Regions from separate parts of the Rhodococcus sp. 05-340-2 genome, predicted to be linked through region 1. Evidence: riboswitches for the same ligand, from Rfam matches in the RefSeq annotation. Region 1 holds a riboswitch; the other holds the start of a gene.
What was found. Region 1 has a riboswitch for S-adenosylmethionine ahead of CH271_RS22160 (mandelate racemase/muconate lactonizing protein). Riboswitches for the same ligand answer to the same signal wherever they lie in the genome.

Region 1 (4,341 bases):
ACGCCAGCGCTGAGATTCACAGCCGGTGTCGCACCGAGTTGGATCAGGCGGGAACGCATCAGCACAGAATCGGCATGCGAACCACCCATGACCAAGACCCTTCTTGTCTGCCAGGGCTTGCCGACTGGATCGGGCTGCTGCACGTTTGGCTTCGGCTGGACCTGCGGCCGAGTACCTTTGGGCGTTCCTGGTTGCACATCCCGTAGTAGGTCGAGCAGTTCGGACTCTGAGATTATCCGAAGTCCATGGGCCCGAGCTCGCTCGACCTTTCTGCTTTCGGTCGTGGGATCCGAGCACACCACCACACTGGTGAATCGGCTGACGGAGTTCATCACGTCCAAGCCAGCTTCGGTGACCTGAGCGGCCAGACGCAGCCGCGGAATGCGCGTGTCGCCGCTGATCACGACCCGCATGCCCTGAATCAGACCGCCGTCCCCAGCAAGAGGACCGGGGTTCTCCCACCTGCAATGCGTTCGAGGCACGGTGTCCGGATACAGCGTCAGGCGCTCGGTGCACGTGACGACGGGAAGGGGAAGTTCGAGCGACCTGGCCAATCGAGCACTGTGAGTGAACACCTGCGCCAGCACGCGGGCATCGTCGTATGCGTCGTGCGCATTGGACTGCAGCACTTTCCAGTGCGCAGCCAGGGTGGCTAGCTTGTGGTTAGGAGTGTCGAGTTGCAGTCGCCTCGACAGTGCCACGGTGCACAACCGTTGCTTCGTCGGCATCTCGATGCCCGCACGCATCGATTCGAGCTTCAGGAAGCCGTGGTCGAAACTTGCGTTGTGCGCGACCAAAGTTCGACCGTCGAGCAGATCCATGAGCTGCGGGGCGATCATGTCGAACGTCGGTGCACCGGCAAGCCGTTCGGGCGTCAGTTTGTGGATGTGCACCGGGCCGGGATCGCAGCCCGGGTTGACCAGTGTCGACAGTTCGCGTCCGACGCGTCCGTCCTCGTCGACCGTCATAGCGGCGACGCTGAGCACCCGATCACGGGATGCCTTCAGACCCGAGGTCTCGACATCGACGACGACCCACTCGTCGCGTCCGGTCTTGACTGCATTCCCCACGGAGGTTCCACCTTCGACGCCAACGGACAGTGGTGGTCACTATGCCGCACGGCTCAATGGCAATACGGCAAATGCCGAATACGGGTCGATCTATTCGCACTGTGGACCAGTGATATAGCCCTGCTCGCAGCCGTACTGGGTTTGGATATCCCCGCTGGTCGGTGCTTCTCCGCACAACACTCCGCACCGCTCGTAGCCATTCACGACGCCATCACCGTTTCGATCCTCGGATTCGTAGTACGGATACCCTGCATCGGGTAGCGGCGCGGTCGCCGCGCATCTCGGGTCGTTCACCACGTACGACCCATCGGTCAAGACCGCGGTGTTGCCGTAATCGCAATATCTCAATTCAGGCGGTGCCGGCGCGACGTACGTATCGCATTCGGCTTCGTACCCTGTCGTGCCGTCTGAATACAGGGCGGTGCCGGACTGATACAGATCAAAGTCGCCGCACTCGTAGGTGATTGGTTGAGGCAAAGGAACAGGCGGCGGCTCAGGTGCCGCCGGCTTGTCCACGTTCGAGGTAGGCGACGCCGACACCGTAACGCTCGAACTGCTCGTCACAGGAACAGCTTCGCTCGGTGTGTCGTTGGGGCTGCTCGAGCAGCCGACGCAGACCAGCGCCACTGCGGTGATTGCAATGAAGGTTCTCGTGGAGTTGCCAACTCCGAGCTGGTCGAGACTGCATGGACCCGTCCCCGGTACAGGCAATGTCGATTCAGTATTGCAATGAACTGACCACCGACACGGGCGATTCGACATTCGGATACGCCGTTATGCCTTCGTTCACGGGCATAACAGGGCTCAGTCCTACAACAGAGGGGCGTACTCTCGCCTATGCATGTAGTTGCAAGCATAAGGAGCGAATAAGGCCGATCCGCGACGACGGAGTCGGAGATATCCGAGTGAGGTGGCCGCCGCCTTCGTCGCACGTCGGCTTCAGCTACGCCTCACTCAGGCTGAGTTGGCATTGCTTGCCGGCGTGGGTCGATCGACGGTCCAAGCTCTCGAAGGCGGCAAAGACTCGATCCAACTCGATGGTGCGATCGCCATCGCGAATGCGCTGGGCTGTGATCTTACTTTGCGGACTCGATCCGGAACGCCTGTGCCGCAACTGGATTAGCGTTGACAACGCCACAATGACGGCGGCTGACCGGCCAGGCGGACAGCAACCCCGCGGGGCCGTAGAGCTCAGCCATGGATCCCGATCGGTTCTCGGCATAAGGGTTCCGATCATCTCGTACGCAACGATTTCCGGATCCGGCGTACCGGAACTCGTGTATGATCTCGGACAGTTCGGTCACGCGCGCTGTACACCGAAGCTCGTCAGACTCTTTGCTGCTGCGTCGGTTCCAAGTGGGACTCGGACCTCCGGGTTGTCGATGTAGAAGCGAATCCACTATCAGACGCAACAGCGATCTCCGCGGTTCCACTGACAAGCCGACCCCGTCGAGGGCCTGGTGGATGGCTTCAGCGAGAGAGCGCCTGCAAGGTCGCCTCTCCCGCGCGATACCCCGCCTCGAACAGCCATGGCCACTCGGAAAAGTCCTCGGGGTCGACCACCACCGTCTCGACACCACCGTTCCCGCGCCGCTTGGGCATGTTCTCGGGATGGGACGGGAATCGATCCTTCAGGTACGCGGGTTCGAGACTCTGCCGAAAGATCAGCCACGTCCGAGGCGTGAAGCCCACTGCTTCAGCACGTTTCGCGAGGTCGATCCACGCTTCGGCATTTGCGTACCCGCCTTCGAGTACCAACCTCCGAGTCTCGAGCATCGGAAACACGCCGTACCAGATCGGCGGGTAACTCAGGAGCGTCTGGCACCAGGTACGACTCCGATCGTGCGGAATGGGTTCCCACTTCGCCTGTGCTGCTTCGAGTTCGTCACTACCGGGCATTGTTCACCTCATTCTGGAGGTGCAACCCTCCATCGACTTGCGCGCCTGCGATTGCGGGACGCGCCGGTTCTTCCCCTGGGGCACCCTGTCGATGGAGACGGGGTTGCCGGACAGCCGGCCAGGTACCGACAACTGCCACTCATGAACCTCTCCCGACCATAGCCGAGAGGTACGACACGCACCATCGGCCGAAAGCGGCAGCCACTGCACGCACCCCGTGCACCGAGGTCGCGCACTGGATTGTCATGACCGCTCCGGTGCAGGCCTCGGGCCGAGCTCCCGGAGGACGTCGAGGGCTGCGGTATCGCGCTCGTCGTATCCATCGTTGCCGTCCGTCGCGGCCAGCATGAACGTGTCCAGAAGACCACCTGCGGTTCGGCTCGTTCCGTCGTCGGGCCCACATCTTTCCTATGCTGTGTTCGTGCCCTCCGACCGAACAGACAGCAACCTCGCTCGCGTGATTCCACTGTTCGGGCGCCGGGGATCCCGCACCACCAACACGGAATTTGTCGACGACATCGAGCCGGCAGTCGAGTCCCCGGTCGAACAACTGACGCCCCACGATATCGAGCTCACACCACCGACCGCCGTGGACGAGTTCGCAGCGCTGACCGCATCGAAGCCGATAGCGCAGCTTCGTTCGCTCCTCGACTGGCTCGGTACGTCGCGACCTATCACCGGCACGGGTGTTCCACGACCCGGGTCGGTCAGCGAGCTGGCGAAGGCCGTCGGGGTGGATCTGGACGCGCGAGCGCGGAATTCACGATCCATGCGCGACATCCGCGACTTGATGACATTGTGGGATGCGGCGACGGCGGCCGGATTGATCGAGTTGACATCCACCACGGCGATACGCGGCCCCTGGGCCGACGAGTTCGCCCACTCACTTCCCGGCTCGCTGGCCGCCCACCGGACGGCTCTCTCGCACGTCATCCGCCGGTACTTCCTCAGCGAGGACCCGCGCCGCCAGTCGCAAGTCCCCGATGTCGTCGCCGGACAGATAGTTCTCGCCGCGATGACGAGCACTCCACGGAAGCGGCTCCCGGATGTCGGTTCGGCCCACTCCGGAGATCTGTACGAACACATCATTGCATTGATACTCCGCGGCCTACTGGACCAATTCATCGCCGACGGGTGGCTGGTCTGCGACGGGACATACGAGGTGCCGGCACCCTTGCGACCGACCGTCCTGGACGCCATGAAGTCACTTCGCTACTACGGAACGCATGACCTCAACCGATGATCATCACCGGATTGTTCTTCGCCGAGTATGCGCGAGCCTCCAACGACATGCTCGACATCCTCGGCGGCGTCTGGGATTCCTGCACGGTCCCTCGCGAGACCCGCATGCTCGAATGCCGGTTGGTCGCAC
Region 2 (4,341 bases), on a different contig from region 1:
CCACCGATCCGGCCAGCAGTGTGCCCACCAAGACTCCGGCAATCGTGAAGGCGGGGATCGAGGACAGTCGCAGGACGTGTCGCGTCTGCACCCGAAGGCGTGAGACCCCCTTGGCGCGAGCCACATCCACGAACGCTTGCTTCCACGTGGTGGCCATGCTGGTAGCCAGGACCTGAGCGATGACAGCACCGGTCGGCAATGCCAGTGTCACCGCAGGCAGCACCAACGACGCTGCGCCTGCGTCACCGAACGCCGGGAACCAGCGTAGTCGGAACGAGAACAGTTGTAGCAGCAGTAGTCCTACCCAGAACGTCGGCACCGCCACCCCGAGTGGTGGGAGCGCGAGCAGCAGGTTCTTCAGCCATACGATCTGGGTGTACGTGGCGGCGTAGGCAACCGCGGATCCGAACACGACGGCCAGCACCAGAGCAGTCCCCGCCAAACCGAGTGTGCTGGGCACCGCGTCGAGAATGGCCGTCGTCACCGGCTGGCCGGTGGCGATGGACAATCCGAAGTCGCCCTGCACGGCCCCGACCAGCGAGTGCCAATACTGCACCAACACCGGCTGATCGAGACCGTAGCGGGCCTGCAGTTCAGCGATGGCCGCAGCGTCGGCCGGGGTACCCGAGCCTGCCGAGTCCACTGCGAGACTGACCGGGTCCGCGGGAAGGAGGAAGAGCACGATGAACGAGATGGTGAATGCAGCCCACAGCACTGCCAATGCCTGCAGTACTCGCTGTCCGATGTAGCGGGTCATCGCTCTACTGCCCGCTCAGCCAGGTGTCGAAGAACTGCAGGCGAGCGGAGGCCTCGAACTTCAGATCCTGCACTGTCGACGCCGCGCCGACGGCCTGCGAGAGTTCGATCGTGGGAATCCACAATCCGTTGTCCAACACCTGCTGCTGGGCGGTTGCGAGGATCTCGTTGCGCGCCTCGACGTCGGTGGTCGAGAGCTGCTCCGTCAACGATGCATCCAGATCCGGAATCGGGCCGCGCGCGTTCAAGTTCCGACCGTCCACGGCAAATGAGGTGCGCAGAATGTCACCGTCGGCGCGGGTGCTGTTGTAGTACGTCGCGTCGTAGTCCCTGGTGCCTTGCCGTGCCGTCGCCTCCGAATTGGGCACCAGTTCGAGCTGTAGGTCGACGCCGACGGCGCGCAACTGCTGCTGGGTCAGCTCCAGAATCGCCTGGTTACCGGCGAACACGGCCGAGTACATGACTTTGAAACTCAGCTTCTGCCCGTCCTTTTCACGGACCCCATCGGCACCGGGAACCCAGCCGGCCGCGTCGAGCAGCGACTTCGACTTCTCGGGATCGTAGGTGACATCGGCGAGTTCGACGTACCCCGGCGTGGCGCTGGCCAACGTGCTTGTCGCCGTGCGAAAGTCCGGTCCCAGCACCGTGTCGACGAGTTCCTGACGGTTGATCGCCGGTACGAGGGCGTTCCGGACGGCCGGGTCCTGTAGCGCACCACGAGTGACGTTGGGCTGAATGCCGAACGGAACGCCCGGGTTGGATGCCGTCAGGATCCGGCCACCGGTCGACTCGATCTGTGGCGCATCCTGCGGTAGCGCGTCGCTCACCGCGTCGAGCTGGTCGGAGGAAAGACTGCCGGTGCGTACACCCGATTCGGGCACGATGGTGAACTCGATGCGGTCCAGGTACGCCTCGCCCTGGTGACCGAATACCGCAGAGCCCCAGTTGTATCCGGTTCGCCTGGCCAAGGTGACGGAGCGGTCCTGTTGATAGTCCGCGTAGGTGAACGGTCCCGATCCGATGTTGGTACCCAAGCACCGCGACTCGGCCGACTGCGCCGAGGTCGCAACGGCCTGGATACCGAGCTGAGGCGTCGAACTCGCCTGCAGGAACTGCGCATTGGGTGCCGAGAAGTCGATGCGGACGGTGAGCGGATCGACCACCGTGGCACCGTCGTACCCGGTCAGGTAACTGGCGGCCAGCGGTGCCTTGGCGGCACCGAGAGTGCCGGTGATGGCGTCGAAATTCGCCTTGACGGCAGCGGCATCGAGCGGGGTGCCGTCACTGAACGTCACGCCGTCTTTCAGCTGGAAAGTGAACGACCTCGCGTCGGCACCGACTTCCCAGCTTTCGGCCAACCACGGCTCGATCGCCCCGGTTTCCGGGTTCTGATCGGTGAGCGAGTCGACCACTTGACGGGTGACGTAGATCGTCTGATTGGTGCCGGATTGTGCCGGGTCGGAGCAGGTGGGAGCCCCGGACAGGCCGTAGCGCAGCGTCCCTCCGGACTGCGGGGGTCCGGCGTCGGCGGCCGAGATGGGGGCGCTACCTGCGCACCCGGCGAGCAGTGTGGCGGTGGCGGCGATTACTCCGGCCACCAAAAGTACAGGGCGAGTGGACACGTGGGTGTCTCCGGTATCTGGTCGATCGCACGCGAACTCCCGCGTCCGAGCCATGTGTGCCCAGGAAGGAGTTCGTGCAGATGATGAGGTGTGGTGTCGAAAAGTACGGTGCCGAAATGTCAGCTAAGACAGGTCGAACCGTTCAGACGGCACAGATCGACATGAATCCGACGGCATCCGTCGACGAAACCTGAGGCGACTCGGGTGTTCACGTGCATTCCTCCATCGGTCCCGGCGGTAGCACCCTCACCCGACAAGCGGGGGGTTGCTGCGACGTCATAGAGCCAGGTCTCTCGGTCGCTCTGGATGGTCCTACGGATTCCGATACTACGAGAGGGTCGGCGCACTTGCCAACCGGGGTAGGGATCGTCGCGGAATTCGAGAGTGCAATCCCGCACCGATATGAGACCGTGAACCGATGAACGACGAGACCGGGGCGCCGCTGGAGGGAGGCAACCGAACCGTCGTGCATCGGGTAGGCGAGACTGCGCGTCGCGCAACGGGAGACCACTCCGCCGCCGTGCATGTACTCCTGAAACATCTCGAGCGCAAAGGTTTTCCCTGCGCTCCGCGATTCTTGGGAACAGACGATCAGGGCCGAGAAATACTGACGTATCGACATGGGATTGCCGGCAACTATCCGATGCCCGCCGCCGTTCGCAGCGTCGAAGCTCTGGAGAGCGCTACCCGGATCCTCCGCCGATTGCACGACCTCACCATCGGTCTGCGGTTGCCGGACGGCCATGCCCGACACCTACCCGACGACGTCGAACCCGAGGTGATCTGCCACTGGGATGCAGCTCCGTACAACTTCGTCTTCGAGGGTTCGGCAGCCGTCGCATTGATCGATTTCGACGAGGCCGGCCCGGGGCGACGCATCGACGACCTGGCCTATTTCGCCTATCGATTCGCACCACTCTGCAGTGCCGACAACTTCTCCGACGGAGGATGGTCCCCGGACGTCGATCGATGGGACAGGCTGCGCCGAATCTTCGGGATCTATCCCGACCCTCGGGCCACCGAACTCCCTGACATCATCATCGCGAGGCTCAGGGCAATGGAACTCGCGGTCGAGGCCGGTCCGAACCACGAGCATGCTGCCCTGTATTCACGCGATCAACTGTTCATCGATCGACATCGAGACGCAATTTCGCATGCTGTCTACCACCGGTTCCCGGCGAACAGCGTGAGCCGTATCTGACTCAGACGGCCATCGGCAGTTCAGAACTTTCGATGTCACAGCGGCCCGAATCCGCATGCTTTCGAGCAGCTTTCGACCCGTGGACATCCATGCGGTGCACCCAATAACCGATCGTGTCCTCGGCGGCGAATCGATCGAGTACTTCGATACACAGCCACGTCGCGACAGAAAGGTCCTCTTCCTCACCATCGAGACCGACGAGGGCAACTTCGTCGCCCACCGCGAGCAACGCACGGTCGACGTCCGAACTGCTGATCTTCAGCCATTCCAAGGCGCGACGGAGGAATCTCCAATCCGATTGGGGCACAGTCTCGGAGGCCGATTGTCTGCACAGTTCCGCCGTCGCAACGAGTGCGTCCACAACCGGTGCCGACAGTGCACAATCGAGTTCGACGAGCATGCCCCGATCGGAATCGATCAGGTCGGCCATGTAACCCCAACGGGCCGCGAGGGACGCATCCTCTGGCCACAGGTCCGTGGTACCGAACTGAAGCCGAGTGATCAGTTCCTTCGGCGATTTGCACGAAACGGCGAAGCGAAATGCGTCGTTCATGTCGATCATCCCCACTGGGTCAACACAACATTGGACACCGGCTCGACACTCGAGTTCGGAGATACAGCCAAGCAGTGGCTTTCGTCACCGACGCAAGCAACGCTGCTGCGGTCGTTCCGTCCGCCTTGGGGGATATTGAACGCCCCCACCAGCATCTACGCGACTCATCGTTACGTAAAATCGACAACGTCACACTTATGAGCAATGTG

Region 2: it holds a riboswitch for S-adenosylmethionine, as region 1 does, so the genes downstream of both, CH271_RS02945 (ABC transporter substrate-binding protein) here and CH271_RS22160 (mandelate racemase/muconate lactonizing protein) in region 1, are expected to answer to the same signal.

The regions. Positions count from the first base shown of each region.
Region 1 covers NZ_NOYU01000036.1:153,093-157,433, reverse strand. The annotation lists gene CH271_RS22175 (TerD family protein) at 1-1,070, opposite strand, end outside; gene CH271_RS22170 (hypothetical protein) at 1,161-1,697, opposite strand; gene CH271_RS22165 (helix-turn-helix transcriptional regulator) at 1,981-2,193, shown strand; gene CH271_RS22160 (mandelate racemase/muconate lactonizing protein) at 2,541-2,969, opposite strand; SAM riboswitch class IV at 2,998-3,116, opposite strand; gene CH271_RS22155 (hypothetical protein) at 3,391-4,212, shown strand; gene CH271_RS22150 (DUF6941 family protein) at 4,209-4,341, shown strand, end outside.
Region 2 covers NZ_NOYU01000006.1:308,342-312,682, reverse strand. The annotation lists gene CH271_RS02950 (ABC transporter permease) at 1-757, opposite strand, end outside; gene CH271_RS02945 (ABC transporter substrate-binding protein) at 762-2,378, opposite strand; SAM riboswitch class I at 2,598-2,691, opposite strand; gene CH271_RS02940 (phosphotransferase) at 2,797-3,579, shown strand; gene CH271_RS02935 (hypothetical protein) at 3,581-4,132, opposite strand.